2 regions of the Neobacillus sp. SRL179 genome follow, and region 1 is predicted to be linked to the other one. Evidence: a T-box and tRNA genes for the amino acid it is inferred to sense, from the RefSeq annotation. Region 1 holds a T-box; the other holds one or more tRNA genes.

Region 1 (6,431 bases):
TGAAAATTATAAAGGTTTACTGACAATTGGTATCCTTGTTTTTTCTTAAACTCGGCTTCCTCTATCCATCTATGTTGTTCTTTGTAAAATAAAGGATTTTCCTTGTTCTGATAACTCATAAATAAATCTTGATCATTTTCCTCCACGGACTGCTTGATTTGCTGTAGGTCCCATTCGGGTGTCCCTTTTTTAACGCTTTGTTTCTCATCCTTTTGTTTAGGTGCTTCGCTGGCTGGTGCTTTTTCTGTTTGAGGCGTTCCTTTAGCTTGCTCATTTTCACTTGAGCAGCCAATCAAGAGTCCGCACATAAGTAAAAGAATCCATCCCACATTTGAAAACTTCTTCATCCACTTCTCCCCTTTAACGAGTACTAAAAATATTTTTGTTTTTTCGTACAATTTAAAAAGACGGTGATTGGCAAAAAAAGTTTCAAATTTTCCCAAATTAACCAGCAGTATACTTCGTAAGAAAGGGCTAAACATGAAATTTTTATAAATTTTCCATAAAAAAGGCTAAAACAGGCTGATTCCCCTGGCGAAATCAGCCTGTTTTAGCAGTGTGTTCTAAAGCATGTACTTAAAAAAAGACTTGTCCTATTAAAACCCTTAAAGTGTATTCGTTTCTAACTTAAATCCTTCTACAACGACCTCTTCATCCACCTCAATTAATAGGCAGCGTTTTCCTTGATATGTTATATATTTAACATATTTCAAGTCTTTCGGGTTAATAGTTAAATCGGCCACCTTCGTATTAATTTTGATGGTTTTAGGAACTAAATTGCTGGCTTTTATTTCGTGCCTTTCATCATCAATAATAGCTTTGAAAGCATGTTCCACTTTAGCCGGTTCCACATTTTCAACGCCGCTTACCGTTAAAATTCGTTCAATGGCTTGATGATCCAGTGTCGGAATTTCACTTTCCTCATTTTCTACAGAATCCTGGACAATCTTATCGATTTCCTCATAAACATTAGAAATGACTCGGGTATCCACTTCGTCACCCATCACTTCTTTTAAAATAAAATCAAAGCTGTCCTTCTCTTCTTGGGCGGTAATGATCTCCTCACAATTTAGAACATCCTCAATAAATCGGAAGTCTGGTTGATTCGCTTTCCCTGCACAATAGAGAATATGGTTCACGTCTGCGGCATTGTCATTAAAGGCTGGGAACATAAAGCCTGATAAAGGTGAATCTAAATTAATAATCGGATCAAAGACGTTATACGACTTGAATTCTTTCTCTATGTAATCAAAGGTCAAGGCCTTTTTCGGTTGATCCGTTTTACTGAGGCTGCAAAGAATAAACTGGTTGGAATAAACTTCATCATCCCCGCCCTCTTCGGATTCCGCATCCCGCTTTCGAGCCGCTTTTCGATATTCACCTCGAATAAACGTTACCATTGTATCAAATTCATAAACGGTATTAGCAAACATTTTCGCAACGATTTCAAGCATATATTCTTTCCAATCGTCCGTTGTATCTGCCCTTAGTCCATCATAGAGAATCATCTGGGTGCTGTCTTCAACATCCCGAATGAATTTAAGTTCAAATAATTTCGCATCCAGATTCCCTGTTAAAACCTTTTTAAAGTTGGCCAAAAACATTTCTTGAGCTTCTTGTTCTAGCATTTGAAACGGCTGGCTGACATGATGGTAAATCTCGCCTGATTCTTTCTGAACATACACATTGAAGATTTCTCGAATATTCATAAGATGTTCGTTATTTAATTTAAATTGTTTGCGGATATTAGCAATATCTTTTTTATTCATTTGTCTCATCTCCCATTTCTGATTATACTGTTCAGACATGGAAATAGTAATACTTGATTTTGATAAACTTTTATAAGGGGTATAATTTTTATAAAGATTGTGTTTTTAATTTTTCCAATTCCTCTTCGATTCTTGCTGGATTTAATCGTTCAAACAATGGTTCTACGTTTGATAAATGCTGTTGTTCAACCAGAAAGGGTCTCCATTCTTTTACTGTTATAGATAACATGTTCTTCACGTTACTACTGGAAAAAGGAAGGAACGGGGTTAAAATGTGTGCTAAATTAGCAATTAAGTAGACGCAATTTGCTAAAGTTTGCAGGCAAGACTCTTGATCATCCTTAATCTGCTTCCAAGGTTGCTGCTCATCAAAATATTTGTTCGAGAATCTCACCACCTCAAATACCTTCTCTAGTCCTTGCTTGAAGGAAGAATTTTCAATACAACTACCCACTTCACCGTATAATTGCTGAACTTTATCTTGAATAGCAGGCGTTATGACTTGATCAGGAATCAACCCATCCAATGACTTCTCAATAAATTTCAACGTCCGATTGACGAAATTTCCATACGCCCCCAGTAACTCACTATTATGACTATAAATAAATTCCTTCCAAGAAAAATCGGCATCCCGACTTTCTGGTGCGTTAATGGTTAAAAAGTAGCGAATCGAATCAGGCTCGTATCTTTCCAAGATGTCAGGAACCCATACGGCCCAATTTTTACTTGTGGACAATTTCTTCTTTTCCAATGTCAAATACTCATTTGAAACAATATGTGTGGGTAATGGTTCTTTCCCTAAACCAGCCAAGATCCCTGCCCAAATAATCGAATGGAACGGGATATTATCCTTCCCGTGGACGTAATAGGACGTCGTCGTTCCATGCCAAAAAGATGAGTCATCTTGATTGTTTTCCTGTGCCCATAGCTTGCTAGCTGTGTAATATCCAGAAACTGCTTCTATCCAAACGTAGATTTTTTTCTCTTCATAACCTGCTACTGGAACACTCACTCCAATTGGCAAATCCCTTGAAACTGCGCGATCTTGCAAGCCTTCCCTTAAATATCTTTTGGTCAAAGAAATAGCATTATCGCGCCAAAGGTGTTTGTTTTCAGCTTCTTGTGTATAGTTTTCCAACCTTTCTTGTAATGAACTTAACGAAAAGTAAAAATGCTCTGTTGTTCTAGTTGTGGGTGAATTTCCGCAGATCTTACATTTTCTATCAAGTAAATCAAGTGGTTCTAACACGCTAGAACAGGCATCACATTGATCACCTCGTGCATTTGCACCACAGTGAGGACAAATTCCTTCAACATATCGATCAGGTAAAAATTGCTGATCATATTCACAAAATGTTTGTTCTATTTCCTTTTTAAATATAAGACCCTTTTTAAGTAATTCCAAAAAGATCTCTTGAACGATTTTATGATGGTGGAGGGTATCAGTCCTTGTATAGGTATCGTAAGAGAATCCTAGTTTTGAAAAACATTCGGCAAATTCTTGATGATAACGATCGGCAATTTCTTTAGGTGAAACCCCTTCTTGTCTTGCTCTAATGGTAATAGGTGTTCCATTACAATCACTTCCTGATACATATAAAACTTCTTCACCCTTTAAACGGTAATATCTAGCTAGAATGTCCCCAGGCAGTAAACTCGAAATATGACCTAGATGCAAGGAACCATTCGCATATGCCCAAGCACCACCAATAAAAATACTCATGGTAAAACCTCCAGAATTTAATTTTTTAAAAACAAAAAAACCTCGTCCTCAACTGTAATAGTTAAGGACGAGGTTTGAATTCCACGTGATACCACCTTATTTCACAAATGGTTCACACCATTTGCCTTAGCAAGTACGGAGTAAAATACTACTCTTATACTGTGACATTGGTAACGAGTGCCAAAACTCGTCGTATCCTACTAATACTAAAATGTATGTTCAGTACGAAGCTCAGAGACCATTGTTCAAATAAGTGTTTTTGCTTCTTTTCAGCACCTGAAGCTCTCTGTGGAAAAACAACATCATTTTACTTTTTCTCTTCATTGCCTTTATTTGATAATTAAAAATAGTTTATTCAATAATTCCCGTAAAGTCAATATGAAAATATTTTTTACAAATAAAGCATCTCTAATAGCAGAGACGCCTAATAGTAAAAATTAAACCTTCTTACTCTCTCAATCAAATATTGTACTCCATATAATAAATACGCCTTATAGTGCAAGTATATAAAAAATTGGAAATGATTTAACCGATTAAGACGGATGATTTTTAACCTTTTAAGAACGTCTATAAAAATAAATGCAAAAAGTCCATCAAAAATTGCATTTAGTAATACAAATTTCTTAAAGTTTCCATATGATAGTTTAAGTACCCATAAGGACATAGGCATATAAGGACCGATGCTAAATGGTAGTTCATCCTTTAAAAAGGATTTCCGTTTATCGTAAAACTTCCACCACTTCCGCTTGTGTCCATACAAATGATTTAAAATTTCAAAAAAGACAATAAAAACACCCGCATTCGAAAAGCGTTTTAAATTACGTTTTCCTAGAAATAACAACGATAACCATGGAATAATGATGATAGAAAGATTAAATAGTAAGTGACGTTTTTTCATTATAACAATTACACCTCAACCAACTTTTTCTAGTCTGTTTTTTATAGTATCCAACTATTATCAAAAAATCCCAGTATTTAGTTTCTGCATGCAAAAAAGCGCATCATTTTTGATGTGCTTTTAGGTTTTTTGTTTTTAGGATTTCATTTTCTTCAGTCTAGCAAGCTTACTGTCATTGTAAGTCTATCAACGTTTGATTCATTTCCATGTATGGGGTATACCGCAGCTTTAGGGACTCATTAATTGGCTGCTCAAAGGCAAGTGTCCCCGATATCTTTTCTCCTGCCGCTAACTCCCCAGACCCTAAGGTTGTTTGGATATCAATCATAAGCAAGGGCTGTTCAAACGCTTCGCCTTCCTTGTTAATTATTTCGAAGTAATGCGGAGCGTATCGTACATTCTCTGGCCCTGTATTCTTAATTTCAACAGTTACAATAATAAATTCATTTCCACCTTTTGGTTTTTCTTTTGCATCACCGTTTGATTTTTCTACTTTTGTGACCATTACGGATGAATACGTTAATGGAATTTCTTCCCCAATCTTATAAGTTTTTTTCCTTTCACCTTGTGTTGATTCATCTACCGCTGGCAAATTGGTCGCAACCTCTTTGCTGGGGTTCTCAGGTTTCGTTTCCTTACCGATCTTTGTTTCTACTTTTTCATGAGCAACAAACATCCCAGCTATGAGGATGACCGCTACACCCCATCCCCATGTCCAGCTTTTCTTTCCAAGTAACCTTTTCTTCGTTCCTTTCTCCACCACGTATACTGCCCCATGTTGAATTGGATTCTTACCCACAAGTTCAAAACCACTTCTCACGACATCCTCGGATGAAGACTCATTAGCCGCCTTTTTCTTTCGATTCTTTTTACTCGTAACGAAACCATACATATTTTCTTCTACTTCTTTTTTCATCCCATTTACAATCAAGATAACGACTAGAAATCCCAAAATTGGTCCGAATATGGTCCAGGGTGCTTGGATAAAGTCATTTAAATTTTGCCCAATTAAGCCGGCCCATTCATTGGATAAAGAAGCATCCTTTGGCGGTTCATCATATCCAAATACTCCACCCTTTGTTAGTCCTCCTAAATAAAAACCAAAAATACCGAGATGCATAGTAACCTGCAAGCTGCTTAATAACTGCTGGAAAGTAAATAAGACGCCGTATGAACGAAAATAGGGCATTAAATGTGTTCGAATAATATGTAACTTACTAGCACCCATCAATGACGAACTTTTCACAAAGGATGTTTTCATTAATTCATCGGTAATCTCGGATACAAAGATTGCCACAGAAGGAAAACCTAAAATAACTAAAATTAACAACTGATAAGCAACAACAGAATTACTTGGGTGATCAAAAAAACCCATGGATGGCATCATTAACACAATTCCTAAAAAAACGGATGGTATATACCTGAAAATAATGAAAAAGTCTTTAAAATATTTTTTCATAAAGGGGGTATATAGAGACAAGAAAACGCCCATAATTCCACCGAATAAAACCCTAAGTAAAGATACCACAAGGGCTGTAACGAGGGTGAATTTTGCACCATACAACAATAACAGATGCATATCCTGACCGTTACGATCCGTTCCTAAAAGATGTTCCGAAGATGGTGGAAACGGCGCTCTCCCAATAATATTCCCTTTTTCATCTGAAACAAGAATTTCCTTATTAAAATCAAGTGGCGCGTATAAGGGATATAGGTAACTTGCTAAAAAAAGAAGGAGTAGGATGAGAGCGCCAATTACTGTTTTTCTATACTTTCTCATAAACTACTGCCCTCCTTCCCTTCATAGAACTTATAAGTGAAGAAACTCAACGCTTCGATGATTAATAGCGGAAATGTAAACAGCAAAAGACAGATAACAAGTGCCAAGAATTCCCCACGCCCCATGGTGATCTGAAAGACTTTCGTAAATCCAGGGATGTTAAACATGAACTCTAAAAGATAAAGATTAGATAAAATAATCCAAATGCATGTTCTAAGTTGAATTATTAATAGCGGTATTAAGTTACGGAGCTTATGAACC
Region 2 (6,431 bases), 1.9 Mb from region 1:
AAATTTTTAGGATATCCACATGATTTTTGTGTTTTTCCACAACTTTATTCACATCATAAAAGTGTATATAACAAGATATTTTAAACTTATCCACTTTATCCACAATAAACACGATATTTATCCACATTATCAACATAATCCACAGACTTATCCACATGACAATGGTTTTTAACTTCATTTTTACGATAAAATTATCCACAAAAAGAGGATTTCCCCGTAACAAAGTGCCTGACTCTCCGAATATCAATTCAGGAGAGACCAGACTCTTTTGGGAAATCCTTATTCATTGTAGAGTTCAATATCGAGTCCTGGATTGGCGTTAAGACTCATTTCAGCCCTAACTCCTTTTTCAAACATAACACTTCCAGCAGCAGCAATCATCGCAGCATTATCCGTACATAACGATATAGGCGGAATCACTAATTGAATATCCGGCTTGTTGGAAAAGGCCAGCTCGAGAGCACTTCTTAGCCCTTTATTGGCAGCAACACCGCCTGCAACTAACACTTGCTTGACGCCATATTGTGCTACAGCTTTCTCCGTCTTCTTCACCAGCACTTCTACGACACTTGCTTGAAAGCTTGCAGCTAAATCTTCTGGAGCAATTACTTCACCCCGTTGTTCCGCGTTATGAACAGTATTAATGACAGCTGATTTCAATCCGCTAAAACTAAAATCATAGGAGCCCTCTTCCAGCCATGCCCTTGGCAAATGGATCGTCGGGTTTCCTTCATGTGCCAAACGATCAATATGCGGACCGCCAGGATATGGCATATGTAACGTTCTTGCTACCTTATCGTATGCCTCCCCTGCGGCGTCATCCCTGGTTTCACCAATGACCTCAAAATGGCCATGTTCCTTCATATAGACAAGCTCTGTATGCCCTCCTGATACAACAAGCGCTAAGAGCGGGAATGTAAATTCTGTCACCAGCCGATTTGCGTAAATATGACCGGCAATGTGATGAACAGGCACGAGTGGTTTGTTATGAGCAAAGGCAAGTGCTTTGGCAGCATTTACGCCAATTAACAGGGCTCCTACTAATCCTGGACCTTCTGTAACAGCAATGGCATCAATCTCTGAAAAAGTCAGCTCTGCTTGCTGCAAGGCCTCCTCTAACACAATCGTAATTTGCTCAACATGGTGGCGGGATGCAATTTCCGGTACCACGCCGCCAAATCTTTTATGACTTTCAATTTGTGACGCGACTACATTCGCGACAATTTCTCGGCCATTTTTTATAATAGCGACTGCTGTTTCATCACAGCTTGTTTCAATTCCAAGTATATACAAATCTTTCTTCATAAGTTCACCCACATTATTAGTGCATCTTCTTGATTATCGGAATAATAATTTTTACGAATGCCGCCATTTTGAAAACCAAACTTTCGGTATAATGATTGCGCGACATGATTTGTGACACGTACTTCCAGTGTCATACTTTTTGTCCCCATCTCACGGGCAACAGACATTAATTTATTCATCAATGCCTCGCCAAGTTTTTTCCCTCTATATTCTGGCAGTATGGCAACATTGGTAACATGTGCTTCGTCCACTACAATCCAAGCCCCACAATAGCCGACAACTTTCTGATGATCTTCAATGACAATATAGACGGCAAATTTGTTATTGTGTAGTTCGTTATAAAATGCTTCCCGACTCCATGGTAATGTAAAGGAGGCATGCTCCACTTCTAACACTTGGTCTATATCCTCTTCCCTCATATAACGAAAAACAAAAGAATCTACCATTTATCTCTATCCTTATCATTTTAAAATTTTCCCTTTTGCCTCTAACCACTTCGCTTCAGCTTCCGCCAAACGAATATAATTGGGAACAAAGGAATGTATGTCTTCCCCAGGTTGGTTCATCCCAAGCAAGGCAAGCTCTGCTGGGCGTGGATTATGTTCTGTTATGCTCGCAAAAATCGCTTTTTCGCCTAACACTTCTTCAATAGCAGCTTTGTGGATGGGCAAGTCATTTCCAATAAACAAAACAGGTTTGTCTAGTTCATTTAACTTTGCTGCCCAATCGGCTAGCATAACCAATTGATCCGGTACTGCCGCTTGAAGTTCTCCGTGTTGATACTGATAGAGGGCCGTATAAACTTGTCCTCTTCTTGCATCAAATAACGGTGACACAAAACCCTCAAAGTATCGTCCCACTCCCGCCGCCAAAATTTCCAGGCTTGAAATACCAACTAACGGAATATTTAACGTCCATGCTAATGTCTTGGCAATGGTTACCCCAATTCTAACTCCTGTATAGGAACCAGGTCCCTTTGCCACCACAATCTTCGTTAAATCTGCAGGCACCCTTCCACAATCCTTCATTAAGGTCTCAATAGCCGGCATAATGCGAACAGAGTGATTCTTTTTTAAATTTGTCATATATTCCCCAAGGACCTGATTCTCTTCTAAAAGCGCTACCCCTAAGGTATAGTTAGAAGTATCAATCGCTAATATTGTCATTCAAAAATCTCCTTACATAATTGCTCATATCGTTTTCCTTTTGGTACTACAACGATTTTCCGCTGATCAGGACCTTCATGATAGAGGTTAATGGTTAACAATTCTGCTGGCAGCTGCTCATCAATTAAATGAGCCCATTCCACTACTGTAACACCATCCCCTTCAAAGTATTCATGAAAACCAAGGTCTTCACAAGCATCGGTTACCCGATATACATCCATATGGTACAAGGGCAGCCTGCCTCTATATTCTTTAATAATGGTAAATGTCGGACTGTTAACTGTTTTCTTTATTTCAAGACCCTTAGCTAACCCTTTTGTAAAAGTTGTTTTACCAGCGCCTAGATCACCCTCAAGGGCAATGACATCACCAGGTTGTAAATAGCCGGCCAACTTAATGGCAAACTCGGTCGTCTCTTCAGAATTCGTCGTATTCAGTTCAAATTGTTCCATGCCATCACCTTTTACTTTCACATAACAATCTATCTTCATTTTACCTTATTTTGGCCAAAAAAAAACCTTAGGATCTTTCCTAAGGATGCCTATACCCTATGTAGTTTACATGATTTCTTATAATTGAGCAAAAAAAGGCTCATATAGTAGCCGTGAAACGTGCGTCAATCAAGGAAAAAAGTGGAGTTCGCACTTCAATCGGCGGATAACCTCCACCAATCGGTGGATAGCCTCTCCCAATCGGCGGATAACCTCTCTCAATCAGCGAATAACTCCCCAATCGGCGGATAATCTCCTCCAATCGGTGGATAACCTCTCCCAATCGGCGGATAGCCTCTCCCAATCAGCGAATAACTCCCCAATCGGTGGATAATCCCCACCAATCGGTGGATAACCTCCTCCAATCGGCGGATAACCTCTCTCAATCAGCGAATAACTCCCAATCGGCGGATAATCCCCACCAATCGGCGGATAACCTCTTTCAATCAGCGCAGATAACAATCTGGTTTATATTCGAGTTTTGCATACTTCAAAAAGCAAGCCAACTTTTAAAGGCAAAAAAAAAGACGAAACTCTGTTTCGACTAGTTTTAAAAAACTATAAATGGCGGTCTGGACGGGACTCGAACCCGCGACCTCCTGCGTGACAGGCAGGCATTCTAACCAACTGAACTACCAGACCAAATTGCGGGGGCAGGATTTGAACCTGCGACCTTCGGGTTATGAGCCCGACGAGCTACCAGACTGCTCCACCCCGCGACAATAAAAGTATAAAAGTTGTTTATAAAATAAACAGCCTGGCAACGTCCTACTCTCACAGGGACGCGTGTCCCAACTACCATCGGCGCTGAGAAGCTTAACTTCCGTGTTCGGTATGGGAACGGGTGTGACCTTCTCGCCTTAATTACCAGACTATTTAATTAGAGGTTCATTCCCTCAAAACTAGATAATGCAGAAGAAGTTTGTAAAACATGAGTTCATCTAATATAAATGGTTAAGTCCTCGAACGATTAGTATCAGTCAGCTCCACATGTCGCCACGCTTCCACCTCTGACCTATCAACCTGATCATCTTTCAGGGTTCTTACTAGCTTGACGCTATGGGAAATCTCATCTTGAGGGGGGCTTCATGCTTAGATGCTTTCAGCACTTATCCCGTCCGCACATAGCTACCCAGCGATGCCTTTGGCAAGACAACTGGTACACCAGCGGTGCGTCCATCCCGGTCCTCTCGTACTAAGGACAGCTCCTCTCAAATTTCCTGCGCCCACGACGGATAGGGACCGAACTGTCTCACGACGTTCTGAACCCAGCTCGCGTACCGCTTTAATGGGCGAACAGCCCAACCCTTGGGACCGACTACAGCCCCAGGATGCGATGAGCCGACATCGAGGTGCCAAACCTCCCCGTCGATGTGGACTCTTGGGGGAGATAAGCCTGTTATCCCCGGGGTAGCTTTTATCCGTTGAGCGATGGCCCTTCCATGCGGAACCACCGGATCACTAAGCCCGACTTTCGTCCCTGCTCGACTTGTAGGTCTCGCAGTCAAGCTCCCTTGTGCCTTTACACTCTACGAATGATTTCCAACCATTCTGAGGGAACCTTTGGGCGCCTCCGTTACTCTTTAGGAGGCGACCGCCCCAGTCAAACTGCCCACCTGACACTGTCTCCCACCCCGATAAGGGGTGCGGGTTAGAATTTCAATACAGCCAGGGTAGTATCCCACCGACGCCTCCACCGAAGCTAGCGCTCCGGCTTCTCAGGCTCCTACCTATCCTGTACAAGCTGTACCAAAATTCAATATCAGGCTACAGTAAAGCTCCACGGGGTCTTTCCGTCCTGTCGCGGGTAACCTGCATCTTCACAGGTACTATAATTTCACCGAGTCTCTCGTTGAGACAGTGCCCAGATCGTTACGCCTTTCGTGCGGGTCGGAACTTACCCGACAAGGAATTTCGCTACCTTAGGACCGTTATAGTTACGGCCGCCGTTTACTGGGGCTTCGATTCAGAGCTTCGCTTGCGCTAACCCCTCCTCTTAACCTTCCAGCACCGGGCAGGCGTCAGCCCCTATACTTCGCCTTGCGGCTTCGCAGAGACCTGTGTTTTTGCTAAACAGTCGCCTGGGCCTATTCACTGCGGCTCTTCGAGGCTATGAACCTCAAAGAGCACCCCTTCTCCCGAAGTTACGGGGTCATTTTGCCGAGTTCCTTAACGAGAGTTCTCTCGCTCACCTTAGGATTCTCTCCTCGCCTACCTGTGTCGGTTTGCGGTACGGGCACCTTTTATCTCGCTAGAGGCTTTTCTTGGCAGTGTGGAATCAGGAACTTCGGTACTAAATTTCCCTCGCTGTCACAGCTCAGCCTTCACGGTGAACGGATTTTCCTATTCACCAGCCTAACTGCTTAGACGCGCATATCCAACAGCGCGCTTACCCTATCCTCCTGCGTCCCCCCATCACTCAAACGATAAAGAGGTGGTACAGGAATATCAACCTGTTGTCCATCGCCTACGCCTTTCGGCCTCGGCTTAGGTCCCGACTAACCCTGAGCGGACGAGCCTTCCTCAGGAAACCTTAGGCATTCGGTGGATGAGATTCTCACTCATCTTTCGCTACTCATACCGGCATTCTCACTTCTAAGCGCTCCACCAGTCCTTACGGTCTAGCTTCAACGCCCTTAGAACGCTCTCCTACCACTGACACCTGATGGTGTCAATCCACAGCTTCGGTGATACGTTTAGCCCCGGTACATTTTCGGCGCAGAGTCACTCGACCAGTGAGCTATTACGCACTCTTTAAATGGTGGCTGCTTCTAAGCCAACATCCTGGTTGTCTAAGCAACTCCACATCCTTTTCCACTTAACGTATACTTTGGGACCTTAGCTGGTGGTCTGGGCTGTTTCCCTTTTGACTACGGATCTTATCACTCGCAGTCTGACTCCCACGGATAAGTCTTTGGCATTCGGAGTTTGTCTGAATTCGGTAACCCGATGAGGGCCCCTAGTCCAAACAGTGCTCTACCTCCAAGACTCTTACTACGTGAGGCTAGCCCTAAAGCTATTTCGGAGAGAACCAGCTATCTCCAAGTTCGATTGGAATTTCTCCGCTACCCACACCTCATCCCCGCACTTTTCAACGTGCGTGGGTTCGGGCCTCCATCCAGTGTTACCTGGACTTCACCCTGGACATGGGTAGATCACCTGGTTTCGGGTCTACGACCACATACTCATTCGCCCTATTCAGACTCGCTTTCGCTGCGGCTCCGTCTTTTCAACTTAACCTTGCATGGGATCGTAACTCGCCGGTTCATTCTACAAAAGGCACGCCATCACCCATGAACGGGCTCTGACTACTTGTAGGCACACGGTTTCAGGAACTATTTCACTCCCCTTCCGGGGTGCTTTTCACCTTTCCCTCACGGTACTGGTTCACTATCGGTCACTAGGGAGTATTTAGCCTTGGGAGATGGTCCTCCCTGCTTCCGACCGGATTTCTCGTGTCCGGCCGTAC

What was found. A T-box is a leader RNA that pairs with one kind of tRNA and senses whether it is charged. The one in region 1 lies ahead of metG (methionine--tRNA ligase), so its partner is inferred to be a tRNA-Met.
Region 2: it has a tRNA-Met gene. The T-box ahead of metG (methionine--tRNA ligase) is inferred to sense a tRNA for this amino acid. The anticodon was not compared.

The regions. Positions count from the first base shown of each region.
Region 1 is NZ_OZ481792.1:2,175,159-2,181,589, reverse strand. Features, by position in the region: gene AC4E8C_RS10805 (hypothetical protein) at 1-347, opposite strand, end outside; gene AC4E8C_RS10800 (DUF4317 domain-containing protein) at 606-1,769, opposite strand; gene metG (methionine--tRNA ligase) at 1,858-3,492, opposite strand; T-box leader at 3,553-3,825, opposite strand; gene AC4E8C_RS10790 (hypothetical protein) at 3,917-4,393, opposite strand; gene AC4E8C_RS10785 (DUF4352 domain-containing protein) at 4,563-6,170, opposite strand; gene AC4E8C_RS10780 (ABC transporter permease subunit) at 6,167-6,431, opposite strand, start outside.
Region 2 is NZ_OZ481792.1:272,820-279,250, reverse strand. Features, by position in the region: gene tsaD (tRNA (adenosine(37)-N6)-threonylcarbamoyltransferase complex transferase subunit TsaD) at 280-1,305, opposite strand; gene rimI (ribosomal protein S18-alanine N-acetyltransferase) at 1,302-1,751, opposite strand; gene tsaB (tRNA (adenosine(37)-N6)-threonylcarbamoyltransferase complex dimerization subunit type 1 TsaB) at 1,767-2,471, opposite strand; gene tsaE (tRNA (adenosine(37)-N6)-threonylcarbamoyltransferase complex ATPase subunit type 1 TsaE) at 2,468-2,923, opposite strand; gene AC4E8C_RS01520 (hypothetical protein) at 3,181-3,348, opposite strand; tRNA gene AC4E8C_RS01515 (tRNA-Asp) at 3,528-3,604, opposite strand; tRNA gene AC4E8C_RS01510 (tRNA-Met) at 3,608-3,681, opposite strand; rRNA gene rrf (5S ribosomal RNA) at 3,718-3,834, opposite strand; rRNA gene AC4E8C_RS01500 (23S ribosomal RNA) at 3,913-6,431, opposite strand, start outside.